DNA from 3 places in the Serratia nevei genome. Region 2 is predicted to be linked to each of the others. Evidence: predicted binding sites of a transcription regulator. Region 2 holds the regulator's gene; each other region holds the start of a gene.
The links. The regulator PurR, encoded in region 2, represses purine synthesis genes. The targets are predictions, from matches to a motif close to CANGCAAACGTTTGCNTG.
Positions count from the first base shown of each region.

Region 1 (3,667 bases), 1.7 Mb from region 2:
ACCGCATAAGGTGCGCGCTCACGGCGGCAGATCTCGTCGAACTGCGCCATCTGCGCCGGGGCAATCGCCATCACGTAACGCTCCTGCGATTCGTTGCACCACACTTCCAGCGGGCTCATGCCCGGCTCGTCGTTGAGGATATCGCGCAGCTCGAAGCGGCCGCCGCGGCCGCCGTCGCTCACCAGCTCCGGCATGGCGTTGGACAGGCCGCCGGCACCGACGTCATGGATAAACAGAATCGGGTTCTGGTCGCCCAGCTGCCAGCAGCGGTCGATCACTTCCTGACAGCGGCGCTCCATTTCCGGGTTGTCGCGCTGCACCGAAGCGAAGTCCAGATCGGCATCGGACTGACCGGACGCCATCGACGAGGCCGCGCCACCGCCCAGGCCGATATTCATCGCCGGGCCGCCCAGCACCACCAGCTTGGCGCCGACGGTGATTTCCCCTTTCTGCACGTGATCGGCGCGGATGTTGCCGATGCCGCCCGCCAGCATGATCGGTTTGTGGTAGCCGCGCAGCTCAACGCCGTTGTGGCTGTTGACGCGCTCTTCATAGGTACGGAAGTAGCCCAGCAGCGCCGGACGACCGAATTCGTTGTTGAACGCCGCGCCGCCCAGCGGGCCTTCGGTCATGATATCCAGCGCGGTGACGATGCGTTCCGGCTTGCCGAAATCCTGCTCCCACGGCTGTTCAAAGCCGGGAATACGCAGGTTGGACACCGAGAAGCCCACCAGGCCGGCTTTCGGCTTGGCGCCGCGGCCGGTAGCCCCCTCGTCGCGGATCTCGCCGCCGGAGCCGGTCGCGGCGCCCGGCCACGGCGAGATCGCCGTCGGGTGGTTGTGGGTTTCCACCTTCATCAGGATGTGCGCTTCTTCCTGATGGTAATCGTACTTGCCGTTGTCCGGCGCGGCGAAGAAGCGGCCGACCTGCGAGCCTTCCATCACCGCGGCGTTGTCTTTATACGCCGACAGCACATAGTCCGGCGTCTGCTCATAGGTGTTCTTGATCATCTTGAACAGCGATTTAGGCTGCTGTTCGCCGTCGATGATCCAATCGGCGTTGAAAATCTTGTGGCGGCAGTGCTCGGAGTTGGCCTGCGCGAACATATAAAGTTCGATATCCGTCGGGTTGCGCCCCAAACCGGTAAAGGCATTCAGCAGGTAGTCGATCTCGTCCTGCGCCAGCGCCAGGCCGAGCCGGACGTTGGCCTGCTCCAGCGCGGTGCGCCCTGCGCCCAGCACGTCGACAGACTGATACGGCGCTGGCTGATGGTGCGCGAACAGCTGTTCGGCCTGTTGCAGCTCGCTGAAGACGGTTTCCATCATGCGATCGTGCAGCAGCGCGGCGAGCTGGCGCCACTGGGTTTCCGTCAGCTCGGGCGCCTTGACGTAGAACGCCAGGCCGCGCTCCAACCGCAGCACCTGCTGCAGACCGCAGTTGTGGGCGATGTCGGTGGCTTTGGAAGACCAGGGAGAAATGGTGCCCGGACGCGGCGTGACCAGCAGCAACCGGCCTTCAGGGGCATGTTCGGCGAGAGAAGGACCGTACTTGAGCAGCCGCTGAAGTTTGGCGTGTTCTTCGGCACTGAGCGGTGCGCTAACATCGGCAAAGTGGACATACTCGGCGTAGATATCACTGACGGGCAGGTGGGCGTCCTGGCAGCGGGACAGCAGTTTGGTAATGCGAAAAGCCGATAAAGCGGGCGAACCACGCAGAATTTCCATAATCAAAGTTCTCTCGTCTTCGAAGCGGCGGATAAGACGCTTCATTGGGCGCAACAGGGGAAAACGCGCGCCATTATAGAGAATCCTCGCCGCAGACGAAACCGTTTGCGTAGGGATTATTGATAAAAGCGTGCCGCACCGTCGAATTGTCATAACGTGTCAATAAAGTTGCACACTGGCGTTTTGTTGCGCAAAATGCCCCCCGCACTGGTGATTTAACCATGAGAAAAGTCGCGGTTGTCGTCGCCGGTGTACCTGTGCCACCACTGGATAACTATTTGAAACGTCTTAAAATAAACTACATCCTCATCGGCGTTGTCACCCTGCTTCTGGCTCTCGCGCTGTGGCCCAATATCACCTGGCGCAGCGGCCAGGGCGGGCAACTCCAGGAGATCATTTCCCGCGGCGAGTTGCGTATCAGCACGCTGAATTCACCGCTGACCTATTTCAACACCAAGCAAGGGCCGGGTGGGCTCGACTACGAACTGGCGAAGCGCTTCGCCAACTACCTCGGGGTGAAGCTGGTGGTGATCCCCCATCAGAACATCAATGACCTGTTCGACGATCTGGACGATGACGACGCTGACCTGCTGGCGGCCGGCCTGATCTACAACCAGGAGCGCCTCAGCCGCGCGCGCACCGGCCCGGCCTACTACTCCGTTTCCCAACAGCTGGTGTACCGGCTGGGCACCCCGCGGCCAAAAGGCTTCGCCGACATTAAAGGCAAGCTGGCGGTCGCCTCCGGTTCCGCGCACGTCAGCACGCTAAAGCAGCTCAAGCAGGATAAATACCCGGATCTCGCCTGGGAGTCCTCCAGCGATCTCACCTCCAAAGAGCTGCTGGAGCGAGTCGCCGACGGCAAGCTGGACTACACCCTCGGCGATTCGGTAACCATCGCGCTGCTGCAGCGCATTCATCCGCAGCTGGCGGTGGCGTTCGACGTCACCGACGAAGAGCCGGTCACCTGGTATCTGAAACGCGATGGCGACGACAGCCTGTACGCGGCGATGCTGGATTTCTACAGCCAGATGGTGGATGACGGCACCCTGGCGCGGCTGGAAGAGAAGTACCTCGGCCACGTCGGCAGCTTCGACTATGTGGACACCAAAACCTTCCTGTCGGCCATCGACTCGGTGCTGCCCAACTTCCGCCCGCTGTTCGAGAAGCACGCCAACGAGATCGACTGGAAGCTGCTGGCGGCCATCGCCTATCAGGAATCGCACTGGAATCCGCAGGCCACCTCGCCCACCGGCGTGCGCGGCCTGATGATGCTGACCCGCGCCACCGCCGACGGCCTGGGGGTCAACGATCGCCTCGATCCGGAAGAGAGCATTCAAGGCGGCGCCCTTTACCTGCAACGGCTGATGGCCAAGGTGCCGGACAGCGTGCCGGAAGACGAGCGCATCTGGTTCTCGCTGGCGGCTTACAACATGGGCTGGGGCCACATGCTGGACGCGCGCAAGCTGACCAAGACGCAAAAGGGCAACCCAGACAGCTGGGTCGACGTCAAGCAGCGCCTGCCGATGCTCAGCCAGAAGCGCTACTATCCGCAGCTGACCTACGGCTATGCGCGCGGGCGTGAAGCCTACAACTATGTAGAAAACATCCGCCGCTACCAGGTCAGTCTGGTGGGCTATCTGCAGGAAAAAGAGAGAAAGGCGGCGCAAGCGGCCGCCGAGCAAGAGGCGTTGGGGAAAGGCTACCCGACGGTGATGCCGGAACTGGCGCTCAACTACTGATTATTCCGGCTTATCCGCCGCCCGCTGCGCCAGCCTGAGCGCTTTTTTCTGTTCACGGCGCAGGCGGAAGAAATTGCTCAGGGTGGCGGCGCATTCGTCCGCCAGCACGCCCGAGACGATCTCCACCTGATGGTTCATGCCCGGATGGCGCAGAATGTCCACCAGCGAACCGGCCGCGCCGGTTTTCTCGTCGGCGGCGCCATA
Region 1 is NZ_CP149940.1:4,019,069-4,022,735, forward strand. It holds gene purL (phosphoribosylformylglycinamidine synthase) at 1-1,727, opposite strand, end outside; gene mltF (membrane-bound lytic murein transglycosylase MltF) at 2,003-3,463, shown strand; gene tadA (tRNA adenosine(34) deaminase TadA) at 3,464-3,667, opposite strand, start outside.
Region 1: a site for PurR is predicted at 1,819-1,836, ahead of purL (phosphoribosylformylglycinamidine synthase). Genes of this name have one in related genera too.

Region 2 (3,667 bases):
TGAATATCGCGGTGGACATCATCGTCAAACCACAGCGCAGTCGCCAACTGGTGCTGGATTTCTACCGTCATTTCCCCGACGTCGAACTGATGCTGCAACCCGAGGTGTTCAACGGCGTGTGGGATGCCTTGGTGGACGGCAGGGCGGACATGGCAATCGGCGCCACCCGTGCGGTGCCGGTCGGCGGCGGCTTCGCCTTCCGCGACATGGGCTATATGAACTGGCTGTGCGTGGTCAGCCCGCAGCACCCGCTGGCGCAACTGACAGGGCCGCTGAATGACGATCAGCTGCGGCCGTACCCTTCGCTTTGCCTGGAGGACACCTCGCGCAATCTGCCCAAGCGCGTCACCTGGACGCTGGATAACCAGCGGCGGCTGGTGGTGCCGGACTGGACTTCGGCGCTCGACTGTTTGTGCGCCGGGCTGTGCGTCGGCATGATGCCGGCACATCGGGCGCTGCCGCGGGTGCAGCGCGGTGAGCTGAAGGCGTTGCAGCTGCAGCAGCCGTTTCCCGCCAGCCCTTGCTGCCTGACCTGGCAGCAGGATAAACCCTCACCGGCGATGAGCTGGCTGCTGGCGTATCTGGGCGATGGGGAGACGCTGAACCAGGAGTGGCTGAGCGAGGCGGAACCGGAAGCCGCGCAGGCTTCCGGCGCGGGGGATTAGCGGCGGTAGTCGATGAACGGACCGTCGGCGACCGAGCGGCGTTCAATCAGCTTCGGATGCACTTCGATCACCTGCGACTCTTCGCGTTTGCTGATGATGCGATCCAGCAGCATGGTGAAGGCCATTTCGCCCAGGCGTTCTTTAGGCTGGTGAATGGTGGTCAGCGCCGGGGTGAAGTAGCGGGCGTTACGCACGTTGTCATAGCCGATCACGGAAATATCCTGCGGCACCCGCAGCCCCAGCTCGTCGGCGGCGCAGATGGCGCCCATCGCCATGATGTCGCCGCCGCAGAATACCGCGGTCGGCCGCTGCTTTTGCGACAGGATTTGGTGCATCGCCTTGTAGCCGGACTCCGGCTCGAAGTCACCCTGGACGATCCACTCTTCGCGAATGTCGATATGCGCTTCCTGCAGCGCCTTCATAAAGCCCTGGTGACGGCCGCCGCCGGTATTGCGCGACAGTTGGCCCGGAATGGCGCCGATATCGCGGTGGCCGCGCTCGATCAGGTAACGGCCGGCCAGATAGCCGCCTTCGAACGCGTTATCGATGATGGTGTCGGTGAAGTCGCCGCGCGCGGCGCCCCAGTCCATCACCACCATCGGGATATTGCGGTAGTCTTCCAGCATGCCCAGCAGCTGATCGGGGTACTCGGAGCACATGACCAGCAGGCCGTCGACGCGCTTTTGCGCCAGCATCGCCAGGTAGGCGCGCTGCTTGTCGAGATTGTTGTGCGAGTTGCACAGGATCAGGGTGTAGCCTTTGCTGTAGCAGCTGTTTTCCACCGCCTCGATCACTTCGGCAAAGTAGGGCGCTTCGCTCGAGGTGGCCAGCAGGCCGATCGACTTGGTGTGATTGACTTTCAGGCTGCGCGCCACGGCGCTCGGCGAGTAGTGCAGCTCTTTGATGGCGGCCCACACGGCCGCTTTGGTCTCTTCGGCGACGAAACGAGTCTTATTGATGACGTGCGAAACGGTGGTGGTGGAAACGCCCGCGCGTTTGGCCACATCTTTAATCGTTGCCATGTAAGGAATGACTCCTGAACTCACATGTTTACAGCATGTAAGTGTGATGTTAATCGTTTGCCTACGTAGATCCTTCTCCAGAGAAGCGAAAACTGAGTTTTTAGTGTGTTGAAGTCTTCAGCGCTTAATCAGGAGGGGCATGGATGCCGGTACGCAGTTGTGAACTGCGAATTTTGTCGCATATTGAACAAAAGTGGAAGAGGTAATCGAGATTATAAACCGGGAAATGATAACAAGATTTTATCGGCGAACTGTGGGAAAATGATTTGACGTACTAATTGTGCGCCTTTTATCCTTAGGAAAGCCCATTTTAAAGGAGTTGTCATGGATACCGAATTGAAGATGTCGCTGTTCACCACCGTCTGCGCATTGGCGGTCATTATCGCTTTCAGCTTCGTTGCCGCGTTGAACTGATTTACCCCCGGTTATAAAAAAGGCGCAGCCTGGCTGCGCCTTATCACCTCAGAACCTGCGCTTACGCCAGGTTTTCCGCTGCGAAGGTCCAGTTGACCAACGCCCAGAAGTTTTCCAGGTATTTTGGACGCGCATTGCGGTAATCGATGTAATACGCGTGTTCCCACACGTCAACGGTCAGCAGTGGTTTGTCTTCACCGGTCAGCGGGGTGGCCGCGTTGGAGGTGTTGACGATCGCCAGCGCGCCGTCCGGTTTTTTCACCAGCCAGGTCCAGCCTGCACCGAAGTTTTTCACTGCGGCATCGGTGAACTGCTCTTTGAACGCAGCGAAAGAGCCGAAGGATTTGACGATTGCCGCCGCCAGTTCGCCCTGCGGTTCACCGCCGCCCTGTGGCGACAGGCAGTGCCAGTAGAAGGTGTGGTTCCACACCTGCGCAGCGTTGTTGAACACGCCGCCGTTAGAGGTCTTGATGATCTCTTCGAGCGATTTGCCTTCGAACTCGCTGCCTTTCACCAGGTTGTTCAGGTTAACCACGTAGGTGTTGTGGTGTTTGCCGTAGTGGTATTCCAGGGTCTCGGCGGAGATGTGCGGCTCGAGCGCGTTTTTCTCATACGGTAATGCAGGTAATTCAAACGACATTGCTTCCTCCTTTACAGCGCCATTCGCTTCCCGCCGGGGCGAGAGCCGTATGGGCCGTTTTTTATTGTGGTCATTCAATCTTAACAATTTTCATCATAAAAAACAGGAGGAAAAGCGAGAAATGCGCGTGGGGAAGTGCGATGGGCGATAGCTTGAGCAGGCGGTTGCGACCGGGGCCGCAACCGCGCAGAACAGTGCATTAACGAATGGTTTTCGGCGTCACTACGCGGCGTGCGCCGATGTAGTGGTTCTGCCAATAGTCGTTGTCGAGCTGACTGATGCGGATCTCTTCACCGGTGCGCGGCGACTGGATGAACTTGCCGTTGCCGAGGTAGACGCCGACATGGTCCGCCACGCCGCGGTTGTTGATGCGGAAGAACACCAGATCGCCGCTTTCCAGTTCGCTTTTCTTGATCGGCGCCGCATCGCGCAGGTGATACATCTCGTTGGCGGTGCGCGGCATCTTGATTTTCACTACGTCTTTATAGGCGTAATAGATAAGGCCGCTGCAATCGAAGCCGGTGCGCGGCGAGCTGCCGCCCCAGCGGTAAGGTTTGCCCATCTGTCCCATCAGCTTGGCCATCGCGGTCTGCTTGGCGTGCTGGTAGCGTTTTTTGTGCGCGGGGCTGAGTTTCAACGGCTTTTCTTCACGCGCCAGTTTGGCGGTGGCCATACCGGCTTCGCGGTGGCGACCATAGCCTTTTTTATAGCCTTTTTTCGGCGGGGTGACTTTAATCTTGGCGGTTTTCTGCGCTTTGGCCTTGGGTTTGGCGCTGACGATCTTTTTCGCGCTTTTCTCGCTTTTTGCCTTGGCGGTCTTGGTTTTTTTTTCGGGGGCCGTCACTTTGGCTTTTTTGGCGGCTTTGTCCGCTTTCTTTTTTCTGCGGTCATCGGGCCGCGCTTCATTGGCATGGCTTTTACGCTGC
Region 2 is NZ_CP149940.1:2,322,092-2,325,758, forward strand. It holds gene punR (DNA-binding transcriptional activator PunR) at 1-665, shown strand, start outside; gene purR (HTH-type transcriptional repressor PurR) at 662-1,687, opposite strand; gene V8N38_RS11225 (YnhF family membrane protein) at 2,012-2,101, shown strand; gene sodB (superoxide dismutase [Fe]) at 2,163-2,741, opposite strand; gene V8N38_RS11235 (C40 family peptidase) at 2,941-3,667, opposite strand, start outside.

Region 3 (3,667 bases), 2.1 Mb from region 2:
AAACTGGTGGTCGACGCGCAGTCCGACATCAGCCTGCGGATCCAGGACGCGGTCGCTCAGGCCGGCTTTACCCTGCTCGGCACTCAGACCGCCAAAGCCGCCGCGCCGAAAACTTCACGCTTCGGCGAATTCGCACCGCTGCTGCTGTTAACCACCCTGATGGTCGTCAGCTGGGTGCTGGATCGGGTTAACCCGGAGCTGGGCCGCATTGCCTTTATCGCCACCACGCTGGTCGGATTGGCACCGGTCGCCGCCAAGGCGCTGCGTCTGATTCGTTCCGGCACGCCGTTCGCCATCGAAACGCTGATGAGCGTGGCGGCCATCGGCGCGCTGTTCATCGGCGCCACTGCCGAGGCGGCGATGGTGCTGCTGCTGTTTATGGTCGGTGAACTGCTGGAATCCTACGCCGCCAACCGCGCGCGGCGCGGCGTGACGGCGCTGATGGAGCTGGTGCCGGAAGATGCGCTGCTGCTGCAAGGTACCGAGCGCAAACGCGTGCCGGTCGCCAGCCTGCGTCCGGGCGATGTGATTGAAATCGCACCCGGCGGGCGCCTGCCGGCCGACGCCGAGCTGCTCAATCCGTTCGCCAGCTTCGACGAAAGCGCCCTGACCGGCGAATCGGTGCCGGTCGAGCGTCAACAGGGTGAGAAAGTGGCCGCCGGCAGCCTGTCCGTCGATCAGGCGGCGCAGATGAAGGTGATCTCCGAGCCCGGCAAAAACGCCATCGACCGCATTTTGCAGCTGATTGAAGAGGCCGAAGAGCGCCGCGCGCCGATCGAACGCTTCCTCGATCGGTTCAGCCGTTATTACACCCCGGCCATTATGCTGCTGGCCGTCGCGGTGATCCTGGTGCCGCCGCTGCTGTTCTCACAGCCGTGGGATACCTGGATCTATCGCGGCCTGACGCTACTGCTGATCGGCTGCCCATGCGCATTGGTGATCTCGACCCCGGCGGCGATCACATCCGGGCTGGCAGCCGCCACGCGGCGCGGCGCGCTGATTAAAGGCGGTGCGGCGCTGGAGCAACTGGGCCAGATCCAAACTATCGCCTTCGATAAAACCGGCACCCTGACCGAAGGCAAGCCGACGGTGACCGACGTGCTGCCGATCGGCACACTCACCGAACAGCGGCTGCTGCAGCTTGCCGCCGCGGTGGAAGCCGGTTCACATCACCCGCTGGCACAGGCGATCATCAACCGCGCCGCCGAAAGCGGGACGGAGCTGCCGCTGGCGCAGGCGCGCCGCGCGCTGGCCGGCGTCGGCGTGGAAGGGATCGTGGACGGCAAGACCGTGCTGATCAGCGCGCCAGGCAAGCTGGCACCAGGCCTGCTAGACGCCCAATGGCAGAGCCAGGTAGACAAGTTGGAAAACGCCGGCAAAACGGCGGTGGTGGTGCTGGAAGACGGCGCGCCCATCGGCTTGCTGGCGCTGCGCGATACGCTGCGCGGCGACGCCAAACAGGCCATAGCCGAACTGAACGCGCTGGGTATTCGCGGCGTGATGCTGACCGGCGACAACCCGCGCGCCGCCGCAGCGATCGCCGGCGAGCTGGGGCTCGACTATCGCGCCGGTCTGCTGCCGGAAGATAAGGTCAGCGCGGTCACCGAACTGAGCGAACTGCGCCCGACGGCGATGATCGGCGACGGGATCAACGACGCCCCGGCGATGAAGGCCTCCAGCATCGGCATCGCCATGGGCAGCGGCACCGACGTGGCATTGGAAACCGCCGATGCCGCCCTGACCCACAACCGGCTGGTAGGCGTCGCGGAGATGATCCGCATCTCGCGCGCCACCCACGCCAATATCCGGCAAAACATCACCATCGCATTGGGGCTGAAGGGGGTCTTCCTGATCACCAGTCTGCTGGGGCTGACCGGTTTGTGGCTGGCGGTGCTGGCCGACTCCGGCGCCACCGCGCTGGTCACCGCCAACGCGCTGCGGCTGTTGAAAAAGCGCAGCTAAGTTCGGAAACCAATACGGGCGCGGCATACCGCGCCCGTTGTCATTTCGGGGAAAGAGACTTTTCTTTCATCGACACGATCATGCCGCCGTTATACGCCTTTACGCAACAGATAACGGTATGGCGCCTGCTCGGTCTCCTGCGCCACCAGCGTGTGTTCCATAAAACGGCAGAACCCCGGGATATCGCGGGTGGTAGCCGGATCGTCGGCGATAATCAGCAGCGTTTCGCCGTTGTCCATATGGCGCACGGTTTTACGCACCATCATCACCGGTTCCGGGCAACGCAGGCCCAGCGCGTCGAGCGTCTGGTCTGCCTGGGCAAATAAGTCAGTCATGCAATTTTTCTCGTTCAAAAACGATCGGCGAACGCTCGCCGCATCTCATTAGCGCCTAGTTTACGCCGGTAGTTTTTCTGTGCAAGATGCGTTAACGTTTGCGTTAAATTTAACCATTGCATTGGTTGCGCAAACGCGTATCATGCCGCCGCGCAGCGTTTTTTGCTGTTTTAACAAGACACACTGGGTTCCCTCACCCCACTGCTAAAAAGGCTACAATATGTATTCGTTTACCGCACAGCAGCGCTTCACGGCGTTGGTCTGGCTTTCGCTGTTTCATATCGCCATCATTACCTCCAGCAACTACCTGGTGCAGCTGCCGATCACCGTTTTCGGCTTCCATACCACCTGGGGCGCCTTTACCTTCCCGTTTATCTTCCTGGCGACCGATCTGACCGTGCGCATTTTCGGCGCGCCGCTGGCGCGGCGGATTATCCTGGCGGTGATGGTGCCGGCGCTGTTCATCTCTTACGTGATCTCCACCGTCACCTATCAGGGAGAGTGGCAGGGATTCGCGGCGCTGGGCAGTTTTAACCTGTTCGTGGCGCGCATCGCCGTCGCCAGCTTTATGGCCTACGTGCTCGGCCAGATCCTCGACGTTCACGTCTTCAACCGCCTGCGCCAGCGCAGCGCCTGGTGGGTGGCGCCGGCAGCGGCGATGTTCTTCGGCAACATCAGCGATACGCTGGCGTTCTTCTTCATCGCCTTCTACAAGAGCAGCGATCCCTTCATGGCCAACAACTGGGTGGAGATCGCGCTGGTGGATTACAGCTTCAAGGTGATGATCTGCCTGCTGTTCTTCCTGCCGATGTACGGCGTGTTGCTGAACATGCTGCTCAAACGCATCGCGGCGCGCAGCGGCAGCCTGCAGCCGAGCTGAGCCGTGCTATTCTGGGCGGCCCTATCCTTTGGAGGCCGCCCATGACCCCAATCGTTCGCAACGCCACGCTCGAAGAAATCCACCGTCTTTATCAACGCATCCCCGAATTCGGCAACCTGCATAGCCTGGCCGATCTGCAGCGGCGCATCGGCATCCCCCCCGCCAGCCTGTTGATCGCCGAAATCGACGGTCAGCCGGCCGGTTTTAAGCTCGGTTATCAACAGCAGGAAACGGTGTTTTACAGCTGGTTGGGCGGGGTGCTGCCGGCGTTTCGTCGCCACGGCGTGGCGCAGGCCTTGTTGGCCGAACAGGAACGCTGGGCGCAGGCGCAGGGCTATCACCAGCTGACGGTCAAAACCCGTAACCGGTTCCGCGCCATGCTGACGATGCTGCTCACCCATCACTATCAGATTGTTCAGCTGGAAAAGAAAGGCGAAGTGGCTGATTATCGGCTATTACTGGAAAAAAACTTGTGACAACATCTGCCTTG
Region 3 is NZ_CP149940.1:174,856-178,522, reverse strand. It holds gene V8N38_RS00810 (zinc/cadmium/mercury/lead-transporting ATPase) at 1-1,962, shown strand, start outside; gene tusA (sulfurtransferase TusA) at 2,052-2,297, opposite strand; gene V8N38_RS00800 (7-cyano-7-deazaguanine/7-aminomethyl-7-deazaguanine transporter) at 2,518-3,177, shown strand; gene V8N38_RS00795 (GNAT family N-acetyltransferase) at 3,219-3,653, shown strand.
Region 3: a site for PurR is predicted at 2,385-2,402, ahead of tusA (sulfurtransferase TusA). Genes of this name have one in related genera too.